3 regions of the Streptomyces cinnamoneus genome follow, and region 3 is predicted to be linked to each of the others. Evidence: riboswitches for the same ligand, from Rfam matches in the RefSeq annotation. Region 3 holds a riboswitch; each other region holds the start of a gene.
What was found. Region 3 has a riboswitch for cobalamin ahead of CYQ11_RS26655 (CoA-acylating methylmalonate-semialdehyde dehydrogenase). Riboswitches for the same ligand answer to the same signal wherever they lie in the genome.
Positions count from the first base shown of each region.

Region 1: another riboswitch for cobalamin. It lies ahead of CYQ11_RS21195 (ribonucleoside-diphosphate reductase subunit alpha); the one in region 3 lies ahead of CYQ11_RS26655 (CoA-acylating methylmalonate-semialdehyde dehydrogenase).
Region 2: another riboswitch for cobalamin. It lies ahead of CYQ11_RS06885 (cobalamin biosynthesis protein); the one in region 3 lies ahead of CYQ11_RS26655 (CoA-acylating methylmalonate-semialdehyde dehydrogenase).

Region 1 covers NZ_PKFQ01000001.1:4,704,109-4,708,780, forward strand. The annotation lists gene CYQ11_RS21190 (ribonucleotide-diphosphate reductase subunit beta) at 1-428, opposite strand, end outside; gene CYQ11_RS21195 (ribonucleoside-diphosphate reductase subunit alpha) at 428-2,830, opposite strand; cobalamin riboswitch at 3,002-3,132, opposite strand; gene mctP (monocarboxylate uptake permease MctP) at 3,503-4,672, opposite strand, start outside.
Region 2 covers NZ_PKFQ01000001.1:1,674,319-1,678,990, reverse strand. The annotation lists gene CYQ11_RS06890 (cobyric acid synthase) at 1-1,100, opposite strand, end outside; gene CYQ11_RS06885 (cobalamin biosynthesis protein) at 1,097-2,068, opposite strand; cobalamin riboswitch at 2,126-2,245, opposite strand; gene CYQ11_RS06880 (hypothetical protein) at 2,455-2,697, opposite strand; gene CYQ11_RS06875 (inorganic phosphate transporter) at 2,723-3,976, opposite strand; gene CYQ11_RS06870 (class II aldolase/adducin family protein) at 4,088-4,672, shown strand, end outside.
Region 3 covers NZ_PKFQ01000001.1:6,061,617-6,066,288, reverse strand. The annotation lists gene metE (5-methyltetrahydropteroyltriglutamate--homocysteine S-methyltransferase) at 1-1,016, opposite strand, end outside; cobalamin riboswitch at 1,186-1,395, opposite strand; cobalamin riboswitch at 1,959-2,131, shown strand; gene CYQ11_RS26655 (CoA-acylating methylmalonate-semialdehyde dehydrogenase) at 2,343-3,842, shown strand; gene CYQ11_RS26650 (acyl-CoA dehydrogenase family protein) at 3,848-4,672, shown strand, end outside.

The sequences.
Region 1 (4,672 bases), 1.4 Mb from region 3:
GCCTTGTCGCGGATGGAGGGGATGTTCTCCACCGCGTCGAAGGCCGCCGCGCGCTCCTCCGGGTCGGGCAGGTAGGTGTCGAGCAGCGTCAGATAGAACTGGACGTGCACGGCCTCCTCGAACAGCTGCCGCGACAGGTAGAGGCGCGCCTCGGGGGAGTTGATGTGCTTGTACAGCGTCAGCACGAGGTTGTTGGCCACGATCGAGTCGCCGGTCGCGAAGAACGCGACGAGGCGGCCGATCATGTGCTGCTCACCCGGGGAGAGCTTGGCGAGGTCGGCGACGTCCGAGTGGAGGTCGACCTCCTCGACGGTCCAGGTGTTCTTGATCGCGTCGCGGTAGCGGTCGTAGAAGTCCGGGTACCGCATGGGACGCAGGGTCAGTTCGAAGCCCGGGTCCAGCAGGTTCTTCTGTTCGGTGGAGCTCATTACTGGCAGGCCTCGCAGGACTCGGGGTTCTCAAGGGAGCAGGCGATGGCGTCCGCGTCGGGCGCGGCCTGCTGCACGGGGATGGTGGCGGGGGCGGCGGCACCGCCGGACGCCGCGCGGGCGATCCGGGTGGCCGGACGCGAGCGCAGGTAGTACGTCGTCTTGATGCCCTGCTTCCAGGCGTACGCGTACATCGAGCTGAGCTTGCCGATGGTGGGCGAGGCCATGAAGAGGTTCAGCGACTGGCTCTGGTCCAGGTACGGGGTGCGGGCCGCGGCCATGTCGATCAGGAAGCGCTGCGGGATCTCCCAGGCGGTGCGGTACAGGTCGCGCACCTCCTGCGGGATCCACTTCATGTCCTGGATCGAGCCGTTGGCGTCGGTCATGGCGTCACGGGTCGTGCGGTCCCACACGCCGAGCTTCTTCAGGTCCTCCACCAGGTAGGTGTTGACCTGGAGGAACTCACCCGAGAGCGTCTCGCGCTTGAAGAGGTTGGAGACCTGCGGCTCGATGCACTCGTAGACGCCCGCGATGGAGGCGATGGTCGCCGTCGGGGCGATCGCCAGCAGCAGCGAGTTGCGCATGCCGACCTCGCCGATGCGCGCGCGCAGCGCCTCCCAGCGGTCCGCCCAGCCGGGGACGGCGTTCGGGTAGTGGTCGGGGTGCAGCACGCCGCGCGCGGTGCGGGTGGCGGACCAGGCCGGGTGCGGGCCGTGCCGCTCGGCGAGGTCGGCGGACGCCTCGTACGCCGCGAGCATGATCCGCTCGGAGATCCGGGTCGACAGCTCCTTCGCCTCGGCGGAGTCGAAGGGCAGGCGCAGGCGGAAGAAGACGTCCTGCAGACCCATCAGGCCCAGGCCCACCGGGCGCCAGCGGCTGTTGGAGTTGCCGGCCTGCTCGGTCGGGTAGAAGTTGATGTCCACGACGCGGTCGAGGAACGTGACGGCCGTGCGGACCGTGCGGTCGAGCTTCTCCCAGTCCATCTCGCCGTCGGTGCCCAAGTGGGCGGCGAGGTTGACCGAGCCGAGGTTGCAGACGGCGGTCTCGCCGTCGTCGGTGACCTCGAGGATCTCGGTGCAGAGGTTCGAGGAGTGGACGACCTTGCCCTTCTCGGCCGTCTGGTTGGCGGTGCGGTTGGCGGCGTCCTTGAACGTCATCCAGCCGTTGCCGGTCTGCGCGAGGGTGCGCATCATGCGGGCGTAGAGCACCCGGGCCGGGATCTGCTTGACGGCCTTGCCCGCGGCCTCGTAGGCGCGGTACGCGGCGTCGAACTCGTCGCCGTAGAGGTCGACCAGGTCCGGGGTGTCCGCGGGGGAGAACAGCGACCAGTCCGCGTCCGCCTCGACGCGGCGCATGAACTCGTCCGGGATCCAGTGCGCGATGTTGAGGTTGTGGGTGCGGCGGGCCTCCTCACCGGTGTTGTCGCGGAGCTCCAGGAACTCCTCGATGTCCGCGTGCCAGGTCTCCAGGTAGACGCAGGCCGCGCCCTTGCGGCGGCCGCCCTGGTTGACGGCCGCGACGGAGGCGTCGAGCGTCCGCAGGAACGGCACGATGCCGTTGGAGTGGCCGTTGGTGCCGCGGATGAGCGAGCCGCGGGAGCGGATGCGGGAGTAGGACAGGCCGATGCCGCCCGCGTGCTTCGACAGCCGCGCCACCTGGTGGTAGCGGTCGTAGATCGAGTCCAGCTCGTCCAGCGGCGAGTCCAGCAGGTAGCAGGACGACATCTGCGGGTGGCGGGTGCCGGAGTTGAAGAGCGTGGGGGAGGAGGGCAGGTACGACAGCGTGCTGGTCAGCCGGTACAGCTCCGCGACGTCGTCCAGGGCCTGCTCCGAGTGGTTCTCGGCCAGACCGCAGGCCACGCGCAGCAGGAAGTGCTGCGGGGTCTCGATCACGTCGCGGTGGATGGGGTGGCGCAGCAGGTAGCGGCTGTGCAGGGTGCGCAGGCCGAAGTAGCCGAAGCGGTCGTCGGCGCCGTCGGCGAGGGCGGCGTCCACGAGGGCGTCCAGCCGGGCGGCGTGCGTCCGCACGAAGGCGGCCGTCTCGTCGGCGATCAGGCCCTCGCGGTGCCCGACCTCGACGGAGGCGGAGAAGGAGGTCGCGCCCTGGCCGGCCGCCTCGTCGGCGATGGCCCGGGTGAGCAGCCGCGCGGCGAGCCGGGAGTACTCGGGCTCCTCGGCGATCAGCCCGGCCGCGGCCTCGGTCGCGAGGGACCGCAGCTCGGCCTCGTCCGAACCGGGGTGCCGGCCGCGCAGCGCGGCGGCGGCGACCTTGCCCGGGTCGGTGGCCGGAAGGTCGGCGGTGAGATCGGTCAGGGTCCGCAGCAGCGCGGTCCCGGGGCCGCCGGTCGCTTCCGCGTTCGCTGAGACGGGACCTGACTCTAGATCCGCGGGCGCGATGGTCACGGTGGGGCTCTCCCTCGCTCGGCTGGGTGGGCCGCGTCTGGGAGCGCACGACGGTCGCCTACGGGCACGCATCGCTGGCGTGTGCCAGGGCGTGGCTCGTAGGCGTCCGCCGGCCCACCCCTCGAGGCCCGGACGAATTCAACGCCCATAGCCGAGCCAAGGGCAGGCTCGGTGGTGGGCGCGCTGGCGGCAGGTCCTCGGACTTCAGGTGCGCCTGGTATATGCGCACACATACACCGTTGCGGGACAGTTCCGGATTTCCACCGGATTCCCCTGCGACGACAGCGAGCACGAGCATACATCTAGTGCTGGGCCTCGGAGGCACCCCCACATGTTGTGTCGGGCCGTCATGAAGTGGTTGCGGAATGTGGTAGCGGGGTGGGGTGTTGGGGTGTTCCGGGAGAGCCGTCACGGGGCGTGGGAGGACGCGCGGGGGCCCCGGTGTGCCGGGTGACGGGAAGGGTGCGGCGAGGGCGCCAGAGGGGTGGCTGGGGGCCTTCGGGGGGTGCTTCGGCCGGCCCCGGCCGGGTGCCGGGGAGGTTGCCCCGGTCGGCGCCCGTCGGGCCCGGCGCGGGGGTGGGGGGAACGACGAACGACCGCGCCGCCCGGCCGGTGGAACCGGTCCGGGCGGCGCGGTCGGCCGCGGCTGCTCGGGTGGAGGAGGCGGAAGCCTCAGTGGCCTCCCGGCACCCCCGCCGTCGCCGGGGGCAGCTCCCGCTCCACGCCCGGGTCGCCCGCGTCGGCGGTGTAGTCCGACGGCTTCGTCTGGTCCACGCCGTCCGGGGCGCCCACCGCCTTCAGGACGAAGGTGAGGACGACGACCACGAGGACGTTCAGGACGAAGGCGGTCAGACCGATGTATCCCTTCTCACCGATCAGCGGGATCAGGTTCGTGTTGCCGAAGTGGTCCTGGGTCGCGCTCGGCGTGTCGTACGCCCGCCAGGTCCCGTACGCCATGCCGGCCGCCCAGCCCGCCAGCAGCGCCCAGCGGTGGAACCAGCGCGTGAAGAGCCCGCCCACCAGGGCCGGGACGGTCTGGAGGATCCAGATGCCACCCAGCAGCTGGAAATTGATGGCCACTGTTTTGTCCATCGTGAGGACGAAGACCAGCGCGCCCACCTTCACCAGCAGGGAGGCCAGCTTGGACACCTTCGCCTCGTGCGCCGGCGTCGCGTCCGGCTTGAGGAAGTCCTTGTAGATGTTGCGGGTGAAGAGGTTCGCCGCCGCGATCGACATGATCGCCGCCGGGACGAGCGCGCCGATGCCTATCGCCGCGAAGGCCACGCCGGTGAACCAGTCGGGGAACATGTCCTCGAACAGCTGGGGGATCGCCAGCTGGCCGTTCTTCACCTTCACCCCGGCCGCGATGGCCATGAAGCCCAGCATCGCCAGCAGGCCCAGCATGAGCGAGTAGAGGGGGAGGATGGTGGTGTTGCGGCGGATGACGTTGCGGCTCCTGCTGGAGAGGACGGCCGTCACCGAGTGGGGGTAGAGGAAGAGGGCCATCGCGGAGCCCATGGCCAGCGTGGCGTACGCCCACTGGGCGTCGGGTCCGGGGACGAGGGAGCCGCGCGGCTTGCCGGTGGCCGGGTTCTTTGCGGAGAAGGCCTCGCCCGCCTTCGCGAAGATGTCGTCGAATCCGCCCAGTTTGATGGGGATGTAGATGATCGCCACCACGATGACGATGTAGATCAGGGCGTCCTTGACGAACGCGATCAGCGCCGGTGCGCGCAGGCCGGACGAGTAGGTGTACGCCGCGAGCACGCCGAAGGCGATGAGCAGGGGAAGGTCCTTGACGAACCAGTTCGCGTCCGCCCCGCCGCCGACGCCCATGACGTCGAG
Region 2 (4,672 bases), 4.4 Mb from region 3:
TCGACCGTGCCCGCCCGGGACTCCACCTCGTCGTCGATGCGCTCGCCCAGCACCTGGAAGCCGCCGCACACGCCCAGCACCGGGCGGCCCTCCGCGGCGCGCCGCTTCAGCGCGTCCGCCAGGCCGCGCTCGCGCAGCCACGCCAGGGCCTTCACGGTGCCGCGCGTCCCCGGCACCACCACCAGGTCCGCGTCGGCCAGTTCCTCGGCCCGGTCCACGAACCGCACCACCACGCCCGGCTCCGCGGCCAGCGCGTCCACGTCCGTGAAGTTCGACATCAGCGGAACGGCGCACACCGCGACCCGCAGCACGTCGGTGCCGTACGGCGGGGCGACCACCGACTCGCGGACCGCCCCGCGCAGCGACACCCGCAGGCCGTCCTCCTCGTCGATGCCGAGCCCGTGGGCGAACGGCAGCACGCCCAGCGTGGGCCGCCCGGTCAGGCCGCGCAGCATCTCCAGCCCCGGCTCCAGCAGCGTCACGTCGCCGCGGAACTTGTTGACGACGTAGCCCGCTATCAGCTTCTGGTCCTCGGGCGAGAGCAGGGCCGTCGTGCCGAAGAAGGACGCGAAGACGCCACCCCGGTCGATGTCGCCGACCACGACGACGGGCAGCCGGCCCGCGCGGGCGACGCCCATGTTGACGATGTCGCTCCGCCGCAGGTTGATCTCGGCCGGGCTGCCCGCGCCCTCGCAGATCACCGCGTCGTGCGTCCGCCGCAGCTCCTCAAGGCACGCGGTCACCGTCCCGAACAGCTGCTCCTGGCGCCCCGCGTGGTAGCCGCGCGCGCTGAGCTCGCCCACCGGCTTGCCCATCAGCACGACCTGGCTGCTCCGGTCCCCGCCGGGTTTGAGCAGCACCGGGTTCATCAGCGCGCTCGGCTCGACGCGCGCGGCGGCGGCCTGCATCGCCTGGGCACGCCCTATCTCCGCGCCCTCGCGCGTCACGTACGAGTTGAGCGACATGTTCTGCGCCTTGAACGGCGCGACCTTGACGCCCCTGCGGACCAGCCAGCGGCAGATGCCGGCGGTCACCACGCTCTTGCCCGCGTCCGAGGTGGTCCCCGCCACCAGCAGGCCCCCGCCCCTTGGAGCTGTCACCGGTTCCTCCTCCTCGCGGCCGACGCCGCGGCGCTCTTCACAAGGCTGCCCAGCGCACGGCCGCCGATGGCGGTGCCCACGGCCAGCAGCGACACCCGGCGCGAGAGCCGCACCGCGCGCTCGATGTCGGCCACCCGGACCGGACGCAGCTCCGCGCCCAGCACGGGCCGGTGCTCGACGCGCCCGGCGTAGGCGAGCGTGCCGCCGAGCCGCACGCCCAGGGCGCCGGCGAAGGCGGCCTCGACCGGGCCGGCGTTGGGACTGGGGTGGCGGGAGGCGTCACGGCGGGCCACCCGCCAGGCACCGCGCGGGTCGGGGCCCGCGAGCACGGTGAGGGCGGCGGTGAGCCGGGCACCGGGCCAGCCCACGACGTCGTCGAGCCGGGCGGACGCCCAGCCGAAGCGGCGGTGGCGGGGCGACTTGTGACCCACCATCGCGTCCAGCGTGTTCACCGCCCGGAAGCCCGCCAGCCCCGGCACCCCGCCCAGCGCGCCCCAGAACAGGGCGCCCACGACGGCGTCGGAGGTGTTCTCGGCGACGGACTCCACGACGGCCCGGGCGATCTGCTGCCCGTCCAGGGCCTGCGGGTCGCGCCCGCACAGGTGCGGCAGCCGCTCCCGGGCGACCTCGATGTCGCCCGCGGCGAGCGCACCGCCGATGGCCCGCGCCTCCCGGCCCAGCGACGTCCCGCCCAGCACGGCCCAGGTGGCGGCGGCGGTCAGGGCGACGCCGGGGGCGCGGCGGCCGCGTACGGCGCGGGCCAGCAGTCCGGCGCCGGCCACGGCGCCGCCCGCGCAGACGAGGGTGTGCAGGGCGCCGTGGCCGCGGTGGTCGCGCCACAGGCGCTGTTCGACGGCGTGCGCGGCGCGCCCGAAGGCGGCCACCGGGTGGCCGCGGCGGGGGTCGCCGAAGACGAGGTCGGCGAGATAGCCGAGGGCGGTGCCGCAGGCGAAACCGCAGAAGGGCATGGCCGGCTTGTGTCCTCACTCAGGGTCCGCGCCCTGGCTCGACGTGACGGCGACCAGAGTCTCCTGGCTCCCGGATCCACGCCGCCCCCGGCCTTCCGGCTCACGCCGTGGCCATCGCTTGGGGGTGCGCTCCCCGGTGACAGTGGCGGGACCGCGCCGGACTCGCACCGGCTTCCTCTGCTGTCGCCGTTTTGGCTCCGGAAGTCCACCACGGCCCGGGAACGGGCGTCAACTCACCCTGACCTGCGATGAGGCGGCCGTGGGGCAGTGGGGCCGGTGGGTCCACCGCCCCGTGACCGGGCTCCGGCCACGGGGCGCGCGGAAACGACGAAGCGCCGGCCCGGCGGCTGCCGGACCGGCGCTTCACGCGCGGGGCTGTCCCCGCGTCAGGCGACGATGAGGTAGATGCCGTAGCCCACGGCGGCCGCGCACAGGGCGTAGCAGGCGTACGCGCCGGTGCGCACGAGCGCGGCCGGGCCGGCGACCGCGGCGACGGTGCCGTCCGGCTGCTCCTGGGGCTTGCGGGGGGACGTACCGATGATGCCGAGGGTGAAGACGCCCACGAGACCGACGGTGACCACGAGGCTGACGCCGAAGACCTGGCCGAGGGCTTCCCAGTTGATGTGCATGCGGGGTTCCTTGGTTTCCGGTTCCTCAGCTCGTCGCCGTCGCGGCGGCGGGAGCTGCGGTCTGGGCCGCGGGGGCGGCCGGGACGGCGGACAGGGGGCCGGCCGGCGGCGGGGCGACGGCCTGGAGGGCGGCGGTGACGACACCGGCCGGCTCGGCGGGCAGGCCCTGCGGCACGTTGAGGTCGTTGACCGTGTCGTGGGAGACCGGCTTGCGGCGGGAGGCCGCCCAGATCGCGCCGGACACGGCCAGGCCGAGGACGGCGACCGCGGCCACGCCCCAGTCGCCCTGGTCGGCGAGGAGGGCCGCGCCACCGGCGACCAGGCCCGCGGCGGGCAGGGTCAGGACCCAGGCGGCGACCATGCGGCCGGCGGTCGACCAGCGCACCACGCCGCCCTTGCGGCCGAGGCCGGCGCCCATGATCGAGCCGGAGCAGACCTGGGTGGTGGAGAGCGCGAAGCCGATGTGCGAGGAGGCGAGGATCACCGTGGCGGCACCGGTCTGGGCGGCGAAGCCCTGGGCCGGCCTGATGTCGGTGAGGCCCTTGCCGAGCGTCTGGATGATGCGCCAGCCGCCCAGGTACGTGCCGAGCGCGATGGCCAGGCCCGCGGAGACGATGACCCACAGGGGCGGGTCGGAGTGCGGGGCCACGACGCCGCCGGCGACCAGCGCGAGGGTGATCACGCCCATGGTCTTCTGGGCGTCGTTGGTGCCGTGGGCGAGGGAGACCAGGGCGGCCGAGGCGATCTGGCCGGCGCGGTAGCCCTTGGCGGTCTCCTGCTCGTCCCGCCCCTTGGTCAGGCGGTACGTCAGGCGCGTGGCGGCCGTCGCGGCGAGGCCGGCCACGAGGGGCGCGGCGACGGCCGGGATGAGGACCTTCATCACGATCTTGTCGGCGTTGACCGCGTCGAAGCCGACGGAGACGATCGTCGCGCCGATCAGACCACCGAAGAGGGCGTGGGAGGAACTGGAGGGCAGGCCCACCAGCCACGTCACCAGGTTCCAGACGATGGCGCCGACGAGCCCGGCGAAGATCACCTCTGGTCGGATGCCGGCACTCTCGTCGATGATGCCGCCGGAGATCGTCTTGGCGACCTCCACCGAGAGGAACGCGCCGACGAGGTTGAGAACCGCCGACATCGCCACCGCGGCCTTGGGCTTGAGCGCCCCGGTGGAGATGGTGGTGGCCATGGCGTTGGCCGTGTCGTGGAAGCCGTTCGTAAAGTCGAACACCAAGGCCGTGACGATCACGATCCCGATGAGAAGCGTGATGTTTTCCATTCACCCAGGCAATCAGTTCGATGGTCAGTACGCGGCGACCGTAGGGACCCTGGGTGAACGGAAGGTGAACGGGGTCGGGGTGCGGCGGACACCGACCGGAGGGGCAAGCCGATGAGGGTTCCAGAAGAGGACGCGAGGACCGCGCGCGGCCGCACCGGGGCGGGCGGGCCCATACCCCCCGGCATCCCCGCCGACCTGGGCGGCGCCTGGGCCGAGCTGGTCGCCAGCGCCCGCCGCACGACTGCCGAAGGACTCGTCGTCGGCACCTCGGGCAACGTCTCCGCCCGGGTGGGGGATGTGGTGCTCGTCACGCCCAGCGGCGTGCCCTACGACCGCCTCGGGCCCGGCGACGCGGTCGGCGTCGACCTCGACGGCCGCCAGGTCCTCGGCGAGCTGGTGCCCACCAGCGAGCTGCCCATGCACCTCGCCGTCTACCGCTCCACCGACGCCGCCGCGATCGTGCACACCCACGCCGTCCACGCCACGGCCGTGTCCACCCTGGTCGACGAGGTGCCGCTGATCCACTACATGGCCGCCGCCCTGGGCGGGCCGGTCCGCGTCGCCCCCTACGCCCTCTACGGCTCCGAGGAGCTGGCCGCGCACATGCTGGCGGCCCTCGACGGCCGCACCGGCTGCCTGCTGCGCAACCACGGCACCCTCACCTACGGCACCACCCTGGACCAGGCCTACGACCGC
Region 3 (4,672 bases):
TGCAGCAGCGAGCAGGAGGCGGCCACGTCGACGCGGTCGGCGAGGCCGAGGAGGGTGCCCAGGATCGACAGGGACTGCTCGAAGTCGTCGATCCACACGTTGCGGCCGTCGACCACGCCCGCGACCAGGCGTTTGCCCGGGAGTCCGCCGACGGCCGCGAGGGCGGCCAGGTTGGCGGCGGCCGCGCGGGTGAAGTCGAGGGCGAGGCCGTCGACGGGGGCCTTGGCCAGGACCGGCAGGGCCTCACCGAGGCGGTCGAAGTAGGAGGCGACGAGCAGCTTGGGCCGGTCGGTGAGGCGGCCCAGGTCGCGGTAGGCGCGGGCGGCGGCGTTCAGCTCCGCCGGGGTGCGGTCCTGGACCAGGGCGGGCTCGTCGAGCTGCACCCACTCCGCGCCGGCGGCCCGCAGGTCGGCCAGCACCTCGGCGTACACCGGCAGCAGCCGGTCGAGGAGGGTCAGCGGCTCGAAGCCCTCGGCCACGCCGGGCGCGGGCTTGGCCAGCAGGAGGTAGGTGACCGGTCCGACGAGGACGGGCCGGGCGGCCAGGCCCAGCGCGAGGGCTTCCCCGAGCTCGCCGACCTGCTTGGCGGAGTCGGCGGTGAAGACGGTGTCGGGGCCGAGTTCGGGGACCAGGTAATGGTAGTTGGTGTCGAACCACTTGGTCATCTCCAGGGGCGCCACCTCCTGGGTGCCCCGCGCCATCGCGAAGTAGCCGTCCAGGGCGTCGGCTTCGACGGCGGCGCGGTGCCGGGCGGGGACCGCGCCGACCATCACGCTGGTGTCCAGGACGTGGTCGTAGTACGAGAAGTCGCCGGTGGGCACCTCGTGGACGCCGGCCCCGGCGAGCTGCCGCCAGGTGGCGCGGCGCAGCCCGGCGGCGGTATCCCGGAGGGCGGCGGCGGTGACGGTGCCCTTCCAGTACCCCTCGACGGCCTTCTTCAGTTCACGGCCCTGGCCCTGCCGGGGGTAGCCGTACACGGTGGCACGGGCTGCCGCGGCTGCGGTCGTGCTGGTCAAGGAACTCTCCTTCGCGAGCTTCGTGTCCAGGAACCCGGAGGCCTGGCGGGGGCGCGAAGGGACGACGGTCCGGACGGGTACGGCACGACGCCGCGCTTCCCGCCTGGTGCTGTACGCCGACCCGCCCTCGAGGTCACCGGGAGACCGCGCGCGACCGGGTCGCGCACGGACAGCGGGCAGGTCTTCGGACTCGCGGGCACGCCTGGCGCACGCCGGCTCTCGGCCGACGGGCAGGCACCTAATGGCCGTCGCTTCCCAGGCCTGGCGGCCCAGTGCTCATGACGGCGGTCGTTCCCGCTCACCGCTGCGGGGCAGTCCCGGATTCCCACCGGGTTCCCTCTTGCGACGCGCCTGCCTGGCGGGCAGGGCGAACCAGCTGCACCGGCCACCCTAGGCGCTCGACACCGGGGAGGGACAGGGCTGTTCGCATTCCGGTCACGCGGCGCGCCCGCGCCCCCTGACCCGCACCGGGACGTGCGCCGGGGCGCGGAACGGTCCCTCACCGTCCCGCGCCCCGCTCCCCTGCGAGCCCGGGCCCCCTCGGGCCCGGCGACGGGCGGGGCCCCTCAGCCCCGGCCGTACGGCTGGATTCCGCTGCCGCCGCCTGCGCGTGCGCCATGCTCCGTCTCCCGGTGTCGCGCGGCGATCGCCCGCCGGACGTCCGGCACCCTGCGAACGTCCGCTGACCCCGCGACCTCCGCCAACCCGGCGAAGGAAGAGGGCACTTCCAGCGGACGCGCGCGGCGCGCCGTGCCGCTTCGCGGTGCCCGCCGGGTGGTCCCCGGTCGCACGACGACTCTGGCAGTGGCACCGCGTGCCATCAACCTTGGCCTTCTGTCAACTGTTGTGAATCTTCCGCGGGCGGCCTGCCAAGGCTGCGAACGCCGCTTCCACGGGACAGGGGTGGGCAGGGGTGTACTTACTAGGACGTCCAACTATATGTTCGTCAGCAAGGTCCGCGGTGCGGGGAAGCCGGTGTGAGTCCGGCACGGTCCCGCCACTGTGACCGGGGAGTGTGCCGCCGGCGACACGCCACCGACGAGCGGGATGTCGGGACGGCGGGCGGCGCGCGACGACCCGGAAGTCAGGATACCGGCCGCGGGTTCTTCCGTGTTGACCCACGAGGATGGAGCAGACACGCATGGCACCGGTCCGTACCCACGACCCTGGTGATCCGGCGGAGCACGCGCGGACGCCCTCGCGTCCCTGAGCCCCGGCGGCTCTTCGGCCTCCGCGTCCCACGGCCCGCCCCGCGGCCGCACCCCGGTGCCGCCGCCCGGCCGGCCGTGCCCGTCCCCGCTTCTCCTCCGACGAGAGCAGGCTTCCATGGTCCGTGAACTCACCCATTTCATCGGCGGCAGGCGCCAGGCCGGAACGTCGGGGCTCTTCGCCGACGTCCACGACCCCAACACCGGTTCCGTGCAGGCCAGGGTCCCCCTGGCCGGGCGCGACGAGACCGCTGCCGCGATCGCCGACGCCGCGGAGGCGCAGGTGGCGTGGGGCGAGTGGAACCCGCAGCGCCGCGCCCGGGTGCTGCTGCGGTTCCTCCAGCTGGTGGAGGGCGAACGGGACGCGCTGGCCCGGATGCTGTCCTCCGAGCACGGCAAGACCGTCGCCGACGCGCACGGCGACCTCCAGCGGGGCCTGGAGGTCGTGGAGTTCGCCGCCGGCATCCCGCACCTGCTCAAGGGTGAGTTCACCGACAACGCCGGCACCGGCATCGACGTCCACTCCCTGCGCGCCCCCCTCGGCGTCACCGCGGGGATCACCCCGTTCAACTTCCCCGCGATGATCCCGCTGTGGAAGGCGGCGCCCGCGATCGCCTGCGGGAACTCCTTCGTCCTCAAGCCGTCCGAGCGCGACCCGTCCGTACCGCTGCGGCTCGCGGAGCTCTTCCTGGAGGCGGGCCTGCCGCCGGGCGTGCTCAACGTCGTCAACGGTGGCAAGGAGGCCGTCGACACCCTGCTGGAGGACCCCCGGGTCCAGGCCGTCGGCTTCGTCGGCTCCACCCAGATCGCGGCGCACGTCTACGCCACCGCCGCCGCCCACGGCAAGCGCGCCCAGTGCTTCGGCGGCGCCAAGAACCACATGATCGTAATGCCGGACGCCGACCTCGACCAGGCCGTGGACGCCCTGATCGGCGCCGGCTACGGCTCGGCGGGCGAACGCTGCATGGCCATCTCGGTGGCCGTGCCCGTCGGCGAGGAGACCGCCGACGCGCTGGTCACCCGGCTCAAGGAGCGCATCGGCACCCTGCGGATCGGCCGCTCCGACGACCCGGACGCCGACTTCGGCCCCCTGGTGAGCCGCGACGCCCTCGACCGCGTGCACCGCTACGTCGGCATCGGCGCCACCGAGGGCGCCGAACTCGTGGTCGACGGACGCGGTTTCGTCCTGCCCGGCCACGAGAACGGGTTCTTCGCCGGCGCGACCCTCTTCGACCACGTCACGCCCGCCATGCGGATCTACCGCGAGGAGATCTTCGGGCCGGTGCTCAGCGTCGTCCGGGCCGCCGACTACGAGGAGGCCCTGCGGCTGCCGAGCGAGCACCCGTACGGCAACGGAGTGGCGATCTTCACCCGGGACGGGGACACCGCCCGGGACTTCACCCGCCGGGTGAACACCGGCATGGTCGGGGTCAACGTGCCCATCCCCGTGCCCGTGGCCTACCACACCTTCGGCGGCTGGAAGCGGTCCGGCTTCGGCGACCTCAACCAGCACGGCCCGGACGCCGTCCGCTTCTACACCCGCACCAAGACCGTCACCTCGCGCTGGCCCTCCGGGGCCAAGGAGGGCGCGAGCTTCACCATCCCGACGATGCGGTGACGGCGATGACGACCACGACCGCCCCGACGGCCGGCACCCTGCTGTCCGAGGACCAGCTCGCGATCGCCGAGACCACGCTGGACTTCGCCCGGGAGCACCTCGCCCCCCACGCCGTCGCCTGGGACCAGGACAAGCACTTCCCCGTCGACGTCCTGCGCAAGGGCGCGGACCTCGGCCTCGGCGGCGTCTACGTGCGCGAGGAGTCCGGCGGCTCCGGCCTGACCCGCGCCGACGGCGTCCTGATCTTCGAGAGCCTGGCCACCGGCTGCCCCTCCGTCGCCGGCTACTTCTCCATCCACAACATGGTCGCCTGGATGATCGACCACTACGGGGACGACGCCCAGCGCGCCCGCTGGCTGCCCGCCCTGTGCGCGATGGACGCGCTCGGCAGCTACTGCCTGACCGAGCCGGGCGCCGGCTCCGACGCCGCCGCCTTACGCAGCCGCGCCGTGCGCGACGGCGACGACTACGTCCTCACCGGCGTCAAGCAGTTCATCTCCGGCGCGGGCGCCTCCCAGGTCTACATCGTGATGGCCCGTACCGGCGAGGCCGGGCCGCGCGGCATCTCGGCCTTCGTCGTCGAACGTGACGACCCCGGCCTGTCCTTCGGGCCCGACGAACGGAAGATGGGCTGGAACGCCCAGCCCACCCGCCAGGTGATCCTCGACGGCGTCCGCATCCCGGCCGGGCGCCGGCTCGGCGCCGAGGGCGACGGCTTCCGCATCGCCATGAACGGGCTCAACGGCGGCCGCCTCGGCATCGCCGCCTGTTCCCTGGGCGGCGCCCAGAGCGCGCTCCACCGCAGCCTGGCGTACCTCGCGGACCGTGAG